One region of the Streptomyces sp. NPDC107546 genome, then DNA from elsewhere that is predicted to be linked to it. Evidence: riboswitches for the same ligand, from Rfam matches in the RefSeq annotation. Region 1 holds a riboswitch; the other holds the start of a gene.

What was found. Region 1 has a riboswitch for cyclic di-AMP ahead of ACZ7L1_RS22485 (transglycosylase SLT domain-containing protein). Riboswitches for the same ligand answer to the same signal wherever they lie in the genome.
Region 2: another riboswitch for cyclic di-AMP. It lies ahead of ACZ7L1_RS10570 (transglycosylase family protein); the one in region 1 lies ahead of ACZ7L1_RS22485 (transglycosylase SLT domain-containing protein).

Annotation. Positions count from the first base shown of each region.
Region 1 is NZ_JBVKBA010000015.1:68,812-74,129, forward strand. It holds gene ACZ7L1_RS22475 (FAD-dependent oxidoreductase) at 1-721, shown strand, start outside; gene ACZ7L1_RS22480 (HAD family hydrolase) at 981-1,793, shown strand; gene ACZ7L1_RS22485 (transglycosylase SLT domain-containing protein) at 1,831-2,346, opposite strand; cyclic di-AMP (ydaO/yuaA leader) riboswitch at 2,351-2,551, opposite strand; gene ACZ7L1_RS22490 (polyprenyl synthetase family protein) at 3,406-4,416, shown strand; gene ACZ7L1_RS22495 (LolA family protein) at 4,693-5,318, shown strand, end outside.
Region 2 is NZ_JBVKBA010000006.1:22,186-27,503, forward strand. It holds gene ACZ7L1_RS10560 (FtsB family cell division protein) at 1-75, opposite strand, end outside; gene eno (phosphopyruvate hydratase) at 195-1,481, opposite strand; gene ACZ7L1_RS10570 (transglycosylase family protein) at 1,875-2,570, opposite strand; cyclic di-AMP (ydaO/yuaA leader) riboswitch at 2,575-2,741, opposite strand; gene ACZ7L1_RS10575 (LysM peptidoglycan-binding domain-containing protein) at 2,940-3,938, opposite strand; gene ACZ7L1_RS10580 (cytochrome P450 family protein) at 4,121-5,318, opposite strand, start outside.

The DNA of each region.
Region 1 (5,318 bases):
GCCCACCGGTCCGGTCTCGCACAGCTCCCAGCACCATGACCTCAGCCGGTTCTCAGGCAAGGAACTGCTGGTCGTGGGCGCCGGCCAGTCCGCGTTGGAGACGGCGGCGCTGGCGGCCGAGGCGGGCGCACGGGTGCGCGTCGTAGCGCGCGGGCAGGGCAGGGTCGCCTTCGGCGCACCCCCGTGGGACCAGCCGAAGCTGCGCCCCGAGTCGCCCTTCGGCCGTGCCTGGTCCCTGTGGGCGCTGAGCTACTACCCCCACCCGTACCGCTTCCTGCCCGCCCAGACCCGCCACTACCTGGTGAGCCGCGTCCTCGGCCCGCTCGGCGCGTGGTGGCTGCGCGACCGCTTCCAGGAGAACGTGCAGGTGCGTGAGGTCGTCGGCATCCTCAGCGCGTCGGTGGCGGACGGCAGCCCGGCCCTGACGGTCCGGACCCACACGGGCCGCACGGAGGAGATGACCGCGGACCACGTCATCGCCGCGACCGGCTATCGCGTGGACATCTCCGCGATGGACTTCCTGGGCCATGAGCTGCGTACACGCCTGGCGGTGAGCCGGGGCGCGCCCAAGCTCGGCGCGGGCTATGTGTCCTCGGTCCCGGGCCTGTACTTCACGGGCCTGCCGGCGGCGGCCTCCTACGGACCGGTGATGCGGTTCGTCTGTGGCACGGAGTTCGCGTCGCCGCGCCTGGCGAAGCACCTGGCGACGGCCCACGGCTGACCCCGGTCGGCCACCGGACCACCGCGTGGCCCTTCCCCCTCGGAAGGGCCACAGGGCCACGGTTGTCGAGCCGGATGCCGACCGGTTCTCGGAGGGGGCCGATGCCGACCGGTTCTTTGGCAGGAGGGCCAGAGGTCGGCCGCAGGCCAGTCGTAGGTCAGCGGTAGGTCGGCGGTAGGTCGGCCGGTTCACGACGGGTGGCCGGACGTCGGCTGGTTCGCGGTGAGTCGTGGGGGTGTTCCATCCGTATTCTCTGATCATGGCCGCACCCCTCGCATATTCACTCATCGCCACTGACCTGGACGGGACGCTGCTGCGCGGCGACGACACGCTCTCCGACCGGTCGAGGGACGCGCTGGCGCGGGCCGCCGCGGTCGGCGCGCAGCACCTCGTGGTGACGGGGCGTCCGGCCCCCAGGGTGCGGCCGCTACTCGACGACCTGGGCGGCAGGGGGCTCGCGGTGTGCGGGCAGGGCGCGCAGGTGTACGACGCCGGCGCGGACCGGTTGCTGTTTTCCGTCACCCTGGACCGGGAGTTGGCCGAGACCGCGCTCGGCAAGATCGAGGCCGAGGTGGGGCAGGTGTACGCGGCCGTCGACCAGGACGGCGTGGACGGGCTCACGCTCATCGAACCCGGATACCGGATGCCGCACCCCACGCTGCCCGCGGTGCGGGTCCAACGGCGCGACGACCTGTGGTGCGCGCCCATCAGCAAGGTGCTGCTGCGCCATCACGCCCTGACCGACGACGAGTTGGCGACGGCGGCGCGCAGCGCGGTCGGTTCGCTGGCGACGGTCACCATGTCCGGGCCCGGCACAGTCGAACTCCAGCCATGCGGCATCACCAAGGCGACAGGGCTCGCGCTCGCCGCCGAGTATCTGGGTCTGGGGCCGTCCCAGACCATCGCGTTCGGCGACATGCCGAACGACATCCCGATGTTCGACTGGGCCGCGCACGGCGTCGCCATGGCGAACGCCCACCCCGAACTCAAGGCGGTCGCCGACGAGATCACGAAGTCGAACGAGGACGACGGCATCGCCGTCGTCCTCGAACGACTTTTCGGGGGCCGCTAGACCTCGGCTTCAGCCTCGGTACGCGCGGCGCACAGCGTCAGTACGCGCTGTTGACGTTGTCGATGGAGCCGTACCGGTGGGCGGCGTAGTTGCACGCGGCCGTGATGTTCGCGACCGGGTCGTAGATGTTCCAGGACGTGCCCGGCACGTGGTACGCGCGGAAGGTCGGGTCGATGACCTGGAGGAGGCCCTTGGACGGGATGCCCATCCGGGCGTTGGAGTCCCAGAGGTTGATGGCGGACGGGTTCCCCGACGACTCACGCATCACGTTGCGGTGGATGCCGTAGTAGGAGCCGGGGATCCGGTGCTGCCGCATGACGACCAGCGACTGACGGATCCAGCTGTCGAGGTTTCCGGCGCGCGTCGTCATGGTCTTGGCGGCGGCGGTCGTGGTCGTCGCGGAGGCGGGGGTCGCGGCGGAAGCGCTGGTCGCGCCCAGGACCGGAAGGGCCAGAACGGCGGCACCCGTCCCCGCGACAGCGAGGGCACGGGTGAGGCGCGCGGCCTTGGAGCGGCGGTCCAGACGGCGTGCGGGCAGGGCGAAAGCGGGCATGTCGTAGTCCTCTCCGGCGCCTGCGAGGTGAGCTGTCGGGTTCGGGCGGGGAGGTGCCCGGCCTTGTCCTCGGTGCCGAGGACTCGGCTTCACCCCAAGCCGTTCCGGCGCTGTGTCCGGTCCGGCGGCTTACCTGGGTCCCCCGCTCCTGCCGTTGGTGGTGGATGGGCTCGCGAGCGGCGGCAGGATTCGGCGGTCCGCTCGGATCGATTGGGAAGGTATGCGAGAGCACATGTCGGGAACAAGCCTGGAAGTCACACTCCGAGGTAAATGACCTTGAAATGCGGGAATAAGGGATGTGATCCATTTTGTTGAACAGGGTTCAACTTGGCATAAGCAAAGCGGAAGTTGAGATTCCGAATGCTTCGCGTCGCCCCGCAACGGCGTGAGCTAACTCACTCGCACTTTCCTTGATCGGGATCCGCAATGCGGGATCCTGGGGCGGCAATTCGGACAAAAGGCTCGACGATCGCCTTTAGGTGGGGGTTTTATGGTGGCGAATTAGAGTAATTCGGACAGTTTCTGGATCTACGGGAACCCCCGCCCCCGGATCGGAAGGCGTGACCGACGTCACCCGTCATGCCGTAGCGGGCCGTATGGAGCCGATCTGTGCGTGCGCCTCGGGATTCCGGGCGTCCCGGCGGGATCGGAGGTGAGCCCGGCCGGGTGATGGTGCCGAGCGGGGCGTCCGGGGGGTCGCGTGGCCCTGCGGAGGCCTTCGGGGTGCGGGGCTGCTCCGGAAGCGGGATGCGAGGGGCGTTTCCGGGGACCGGTGCGCGTCGCCGGCCACCGGAAGGGGCAGCTTTCCGCTATGTCGCTCCAAACCCGCTCGTATCACCTGATCAAGAACATACCTCTCGTGATCCGATACGGCCCGGCCTGGAACAGCGGGCACTCGTGGTGATCGAAACCTGACCGGATACGCTGACTTGAGTGATGGCGGCGACAGATCGACAAACTCGGTGAGTCGAGTCGTCCTGACGACGTCATCGATCAAGTGACCGACCTCGATACCGACCGTGTGATCGTCAGCAGACGTCAGCAGACAGGAGACCTCACGTGACCGTCGTCGGGCCGTTCGGGCTGAGCGTGCGGGACCAGGCTCTGGAAGCCGATGTCCAGGCCGGATTGGCCGCTGTCGAGGAAGGGCTGCTCGACGCCACGAAGAGCGAGGTGCCCTTCATCACCGAGGCCGCGCAGCATCTCGTGCGCGCGGGCGGGAAGCGGTTCCGGCCGCTGCTCGTCATGCTCGCGGCGCAGTTCGGTGACCCGTACGCGCCGGGGGTCGTCCCCTCGGCCGTGGTCGTGGAACTCACCCACCTCGCCACGCTGTACCACGACGACGTGATGGACGAGGCCGAGGTGCGGCGCGGGGTGGCCAGCGCGAACAGCCGCTGGGGCAACTCGGTGGCGGTCCTCACCGGCGACTTCCTGTTCGCCCGCGCGTCCCACATCCTGGCCGACCTCGGCCCGGAGGCGGTCCGTATCCAGGCGGAGGCGTTCGAGCGGCTCGTCACCGGCCAGATCCTGGAGACGGCGGGCCCGCGGGACGGCCGTGACCCGGTGGAGCACTATCTCGACGTCCTCGCCGGCAAGACGGGCTCCCTGGTGGCGGTGGCGTGCCGCTTCGGCGCGATGATGTCGGGCGCCGACGAGACGGTCGTGGATGTGCTGACGCAGTACGGCGAGCGTCTCGGCGTGGCGTTCCAGCTGGCCGACGACGTCCTGGACATCGCCTCCGACTCCCACGAGTCCGGCAAGACGCCGGGGACGGACCTGCGCGAGGGCATCGCGACCCTCCCGGTCCTGCGCCTGCGCGAGCGCGCGCAGCGGCACGGGCTGCCGGAGGACGTCGCCCTGTGCGAGCTGCTGGACTCCGACCTCACGGACGACGACCGCCACGCCGACGCCCTCGCCCGGCTCCGGGTCCACCCGGCCCTCGAACAGGCCCGCCGCGACGCCGTCCGCTACGCGCAGGACGCCCGCTCGGCCCTGGCCCCGCTGCCGGACTGCGGCGCGAAGGCGGCCCTGACGGACATGTGCGACGCGGTGGTGCACCGGGCAGGGTGACGCGCCACGCGCCTCCCCGAGACCCGCGCCTGGCGTGTGCCACGTCACACGCCTTTCGGCCCGCCCTGACGACCCCTAGGGGTGGGGCACCGTGCCCCGCCTTTCGTGTCATACCCCAGAAGTACGCGGAGTTGGCCCCGCGGTCTGACGCTTCCCTCCCGGCGATTTGGTCCTATGGAGAGGACCACCTCACAGGAGTCCGGGGGAGAATGGCGGCGCAGGGGTGGACGAGTGCACAGACAGCAGGCCGCCGCCGACGACGGAGGTAAGGCACACATGGCACCGTACGAATCCGACGACAGCACACCCGCCGGGGAGGCCGAGGACGTACGCGACGGGCGGCGCAGGGCCGCGCGGTACGTCGTCCCGGTCACGGTCGTGGGCGTGGCGGCGGCGACCATCGGGCTCGTCCCGGCGTTCGCCGGTTCCGGGGACCCCGACCTGCCGAAGATCAGCGCGCAGCAGCTCATCGAGAAGATCGCCAAGTCGGACGTCCAGCAGATGTCCGGCACGGTGACGATCAGCACGGACCTGGGCCTGCCCAACCTGGGCGGCCTGGAGGACAGCCTGGCCTCGGGCGCGCTCTCCCGGGGCGAGCAGGGCAAGGGCGACTCGGCCGCCGACCCGAGCTCCAAGCTGCTGGAGCTGGCCTCCGGCACCCACACCGTGCGGGTCGCCGCCGACGGCCAGGACAAGCAGAAGCTCTCGCTCATCGAGAAGGCCGCCGAGTACAGCGTCATCCGAAACGGCGACCAGGTGTGGGCGTACGACAGCGCGTCCAACCAGGCGTACCACGTGACCGGCGCGGGCGAGCACAAGAGCGGTGAGAGGGCGTCCAAGGACGTGCCCGCCACACCCAGGGACTTCGCCGATCAGGCCCTGAAGGCGGCCGACAGGACCAC
Region 2 (5,318 bases), on a different contig from region 1:
CCGGGCGGCCGTCTGCTCGCCGAGCAGCCTGAGCCTGGTCGCGGTGGAGAACCGGTCGCGGTCCTTCCCGGCCATGTCTCCCGCCTCCCCTTCACACGCGCGTACGTCCCCGCACACGGTACGGGACCGAGTACGGGGACGTACGTACGACCGGCCAAGCCTTGCCCGGGCTTGCCCCAGCGGCTTGCCTCGTCTCAGCCCTTGAAGCGCGGGAAGGCCGAGCGGCCGGCGTACACCGCGGCGTCGTCGAGGATCTCCTCGATGCGCAGCAGCTGGTTGTACTTGGCGACGCGCTCGGAGCGGGCCGGGGCGCCGGTCTTGATCTGGCCACAGTTGGTGGCGACGGCCAGGTCGGCGATGGTGACGTCCTCGGTCTCGCCGGAGCGGTGGGACATCATGCACTTGAAGCCGTTGCGCTGGGCCAGCTCGACGGCGTCCAGGGTCTCGGTCAGCGAGCCGATCTGGTTGACCTTGACCAGCAGGGCGTTGGCCGCGCCCTCCTCGATACCACGGGCCAGGCGCTCGGGGTTGGTGACGAACAGGTCGTCGCCGACCAGCTGGACCTTGTCGCCGAGCTTGTCGGTGATGACCTTCCAGCCGGCCCAGTCGTCCTCGAACAGCGGGTCCTCGATGGAGACGAGCGGATAGGCCGCGACGAGCTCCTCGTAGTACTCCGTCATCTCGGCGGCGGAGCGCTCCTTGCCCTCGAAGAGGTACTTGCCGTCCTTGTAGAACTCGGAGGCGGCCACGTCGAGCGCGAGGGCGATCTGCTGGCCGGGGGCGTAACCGGCCTCCTTGATGGCCTCCAGGATGAGGTCGAGGGCCTCACGGTTGGAGCCGAGGTTCGGGGCGAAGCCGCCCTCGTCGCCGAGGCCGGTGGCCAGGCCCTTGCTCTTCAGGACCTTCTTCAACGTGTGGTAGACCTCGGTGCCCCAGCGCAGCGCCTCGGAGAAGGACTCCGCGCCGATCGGGGCGATCATGAACTCCTGGATGTCCACGTTGGAGTCGGCGTGCGAGCCGCCGTTGAGGATGTTCATCATCGGCACCGGCAGCAGGTGCGCGTTCGGGCCGCCCAGGTAGCGGAACAGGGGCAGGTCGCTGGCCTCGGAGGCGGCGTGGGCGACGGCGAGGGAGACGCCGAGGATCGCGTTGGCGCCGAGGGAGCCCTTGTTGTCGGTGGCGTCCAGGTCCATCATCGCCTGGTCGATCAGGCGCTGTTCGGTGGCGTCGTAGCCGACCAGCTCCGGGCCGATCTGCTCGATGACGGCGAGAACGGCCTTCTCGACGCCCTTGCCCTGGTAGCGGTTGGGGTCACCGTCGCGGAGCTCGATGGCCTCGAAGGCGCCGGTGGAGGCGCCGGACGGAACGGCGGCACGACCCGTGCTGCCGTCGTCGAGGCCGACCTCGACCTCGACCGTGGGGTTGCCTCGGGAGTCCAGGATTTCCCGGGCTACGACGACGTCGATGGACGGCACGAGCATCTCCTTCTTGGATGTGACGCTGGAAGTGCGGGGCTGTCTGCCTTGCGGCTGTGCCTTGCGACTAGAGCCTAACCGCCCCGGGCTGTCGGCCGGCCTACCGACCGTCCCGTGGACAGGGTGACGGTACACATTGTTCCTGCCCGGAACAAAGGGCTGGGGAAAGGTCGGGTGAAATCCGCACGGCCGGACAGCGAACGGGCCGGACAGCGAAGAGGCGTGACAGCGAACGGGCGGGACAGCGAACAGGGCGGACAGCAAAAACCCCGCTCCGGCGCGCACGGGGGAACACGCACCGGAGCGGGGAGCCCGTGGGGACGGGGGTGGGCCCTCACGCGACCCCCGCGGTGGGGGTCACGCCTGGCAGGGGCCTGCGGCCCGGCTACCGGGTGGCTGTCACTTCAGGTGCAGCTGCTGGCCCGGGTAGATCAGGTCGGCGTCCTGGACGATGTCCTTGTTCAGGTCGAAGAGCTTCGTCCAGCCGCCCTGGACGTGGTGGGTCGCGGCGATCGAGCTGAGGGTGTCGCCCTTGACCACCTTGTACTCGCCGTCGCCCTTCTTGACCTTCTGGCCGGTCGGGGTGGTGACGGTCTTCTGCGGAGCCGGGCGCTGCGCGGAGCGGTTGGCCGCCTGCCGCTCGGTCGAGCGGGTGGTGGTGCTCTTCGTGGTGGTGCTCTTCGCGCCGCTCGAGGAGCCCGTGGCCGCGGAACCGTTGTACGCGGCGCTGGTCAGGCCCTTGCCGCACACCGGCCAGGCGCCCTTGCCCTGGCCCGCGAGGACCTTCTCGGCGACGGCTATCTGCTGGCCCTCGGTGGCCAGGTCGGCGCGGGAGGCGTAGGCGGTGCCGCCGTACGCGGCCCAGGTGGAGTTCGTGAACTGCAGACCGCCGTAGAAGCCGTTGCCGGTGTTGATGTGCCAGTTGCCGCCGGACTCGCACTGGGCGACGGCGTCCCACTGGGCGGCGGTGGCCGCGGAGGCGTTCCCGGCCGCGAGGAGCGGGCCGGCGATGGCAGCGCCGGCGACACCGGCGAGCGCGATGGCACGGGTGGCCTTGGACGGGCGGCGGTGCTTACCGTTGCCGGAACACAGCATGGTTCATTCCCCTCACCGACGCCTGCGAGGTGAGCTGTCGGGTTCGGGCCGGTTGAGTTGCCCGGCCGTGCCCCTTGCGGAACACGGCTTCACCCCGAGCCGCTTCCGGTCAACTCCCGGATGCGGCGCCTACCTTGGGTCCCCCGCTCCTGCCTACGGCGCTTGACGCGACGACTGTTCCCGTACGGCCGCTGGCAGGATTCGGCGTTGCGACCGCCGGGGCTCGCTGTGGCGAGCGATCACGACCGTAAGCAGTCGATCGCCGGAATTTCAAAGACGATCAGGGCTTATGAGACCCATATCTCACTTTCACCAAACAGGACATTCAGCGCGAAGTGGGTCGTCAACTTCCGCCACGGAAGGGGCAGTTCAGGACGAGTCGCCGGTCGGGTCGGCGCCGAGCGCAAGGCTCTGACCGGGGAGGATGAGGTTCGGGTCGGCGCCGACCGTCTGCCTGTTCGCCTCGTACAGCGCCGTCCATCCGCCGCTGAGGTCAAGGGAGTCGGCGATGGACGACAGATTGTCCCCGGGGCGGACGGTGTACGAACCGTCGACGGCGTCACGCGCGTCCGTGGTGCCGCGCGAGGCGTGCCGGCCGGACACGTCCGACGTACGGCCGTCCGCCGCACTCTCGTCGGCGCCGTCGCCGCGATGACGACCGGCGCTCGAGGTCTCGGGCGAACTCGCCCCGGACGAGGCATCGTCCTGTGTCGACTTGTCCGACCCATCGCTCTTCGTCGTGGCCGCCGGAGCACCACCGGACCCCTGTGCGCTGTTGGCGGCGTCGGCGGTCGACGCCCCGAACGAGGGTGAGGACGAGGAGGACGAAGGGGACGAAGAGGATGAAGAAGGCGACGGAGTGGTCGACGCAGATGATCCGGACGAGTCGGACAGACCGGAGTCAAGACCGGACCCGAGACCGGAATCGGAGGACGATCCGCCGTCGGACGACGAGTCCCCGGCGACACCCGTGTCGACACCGGCGGAGCCGGAGTCCTTGCTCAGACCGTTCAGCAGGCCGCAGGTGCCCCAGACCCCCACGCCCCGGGCCGCCAGGACCTTCTCGGCGACGGCGATCTGCTGCGAGCGGCTCGCCTGGTCGGGGCTCGGCGCGTAGTCGAGACCGCCGTACCTGTCCCAGTCGTCCTGCGTCAACTGCAGCCCGCCGTAGTGACCGTTGCCGGTGTCCGCGCTCCATGAGCCGCCGCTGACGCACTCCGCGACCTGGTCCCAGGTGACGCCGGTGGCCGCGCTCGCGCCGGTGGCGCCGAGCAGCGGAATCGCGATCGCTGATCCGGTCACCCCTGCCGCGACGAGGAGAGCCGGAGCCTGACGGGGGCGACGGTGACGACCGTTCCCGGAGAGCATGCGGTTGCCTTTCACACGACAGCATCGACCGACGCGACGGCCGTGGCGTGCGGACCGCCGCGTTGCTGCGTGAACGTATCCGCACTGGATCGCTTGTCACAAGTTAATGCAGCGTAGATCACGTGAAGATCACAGAGGTGAGATCCTGTCACCTTCTTGTGACCACCGGCGTGTTCGCCGTGTCATGTCCGGATGTCGGCGGGAGCTTCGTGACCTTTCTCCGGTACCGGTGTGAACGCCACGGGCAGCGTGCGCAGGCCCCGCATGATGAGTCCGCCGCGCCACCGCAGGTCGGACGGGTCGACCGCGAGCCGCAGGTCCGGCAGGCGGGTCAGGAGCGTGGCGAGCGCCGTCTGTCCCTCCAGGCGGGCCAGGGGAGCGCCCAGGCAGTAGTGGATGCCGTGCCCGTACCCGAGGTGCTGGTTGTCGCGGCGGGAGAGGTCGAGGACGTCCGGGTCGGCGAAGCGCGCCGGGTCCCGGTCCGCGGCGGCCAGGACCACCAGGACGGGGTCGCCGGCGGCGATGTCCTGCCCGCCGATGGTGAGCGGCCGCGTGGCGAACCGCCAGGTGGCCAGCTCCACCGGGCCGTCGTAGCGCAGCAGCTCCTCGACGCCGGTCTCGAGCAGGTCGCGGTCCCCGGCGGCGAGCGACCGCTGCAGACGGGCCCGCTGCCCGGGGTGACCGAGGAGCGCGAACGTGCCGTTTCCGATGAGGTTGACGGTGGTCTCGAACCCGGCGAAGAGCAGGATGAAGGCCATCGCGGCCGCCTCGTTCTCCGTGAGGTGTTCCCCGTGGTCGGAGGCACGGATGAGTCCTGAGATGAGGTCCTCGCCGGGGCCGGGCTCGGCGGGCAGCGCCTGGCGCTTGCGGTGGATGAGGTCGGCGAGGTAGCCGCGCATCTTCTTCACCGACCGCGCGACGCCGCCTCGCGGTCCTCCCCCGTGCCGGATCATCATCCCGGCCCAGTCGCGGAAGTCGTCCTGGTCCTCGCGCGGGACGCCGAGCATGTCGCAGATGGCGTAGATGGGGAGCGGGAAGGCGAACTCGTGGATGAGGTCGGCCTCACCCCTGCCCGCGAACCGGTCGATGAGTTGGTCGGTGAGTTCCTGGACCCGCGGCGCGAACTCCGCGACACGCCGGGGCGTGAAGGCCTTGGAGACGAGCCTGCGCAGCCGGGTGTGGTCCGGCGGGTCGATGTTGAGCAGATGCGTCATCAGCTCGGCCTTGCGCTCGCCGGGGATGCCGGTCTTGCCCTTGGCGTGCGCGGGCTCGTCGTGATGCGCCGGGTTCTTGCTCAGCCGCTGGTCGGCGAGGGCCTGCTTGGCATCCGCGTACCGGGTGACCAGCCAGGCCTCGACACCGCTCGGCAGCCTCGTCCGG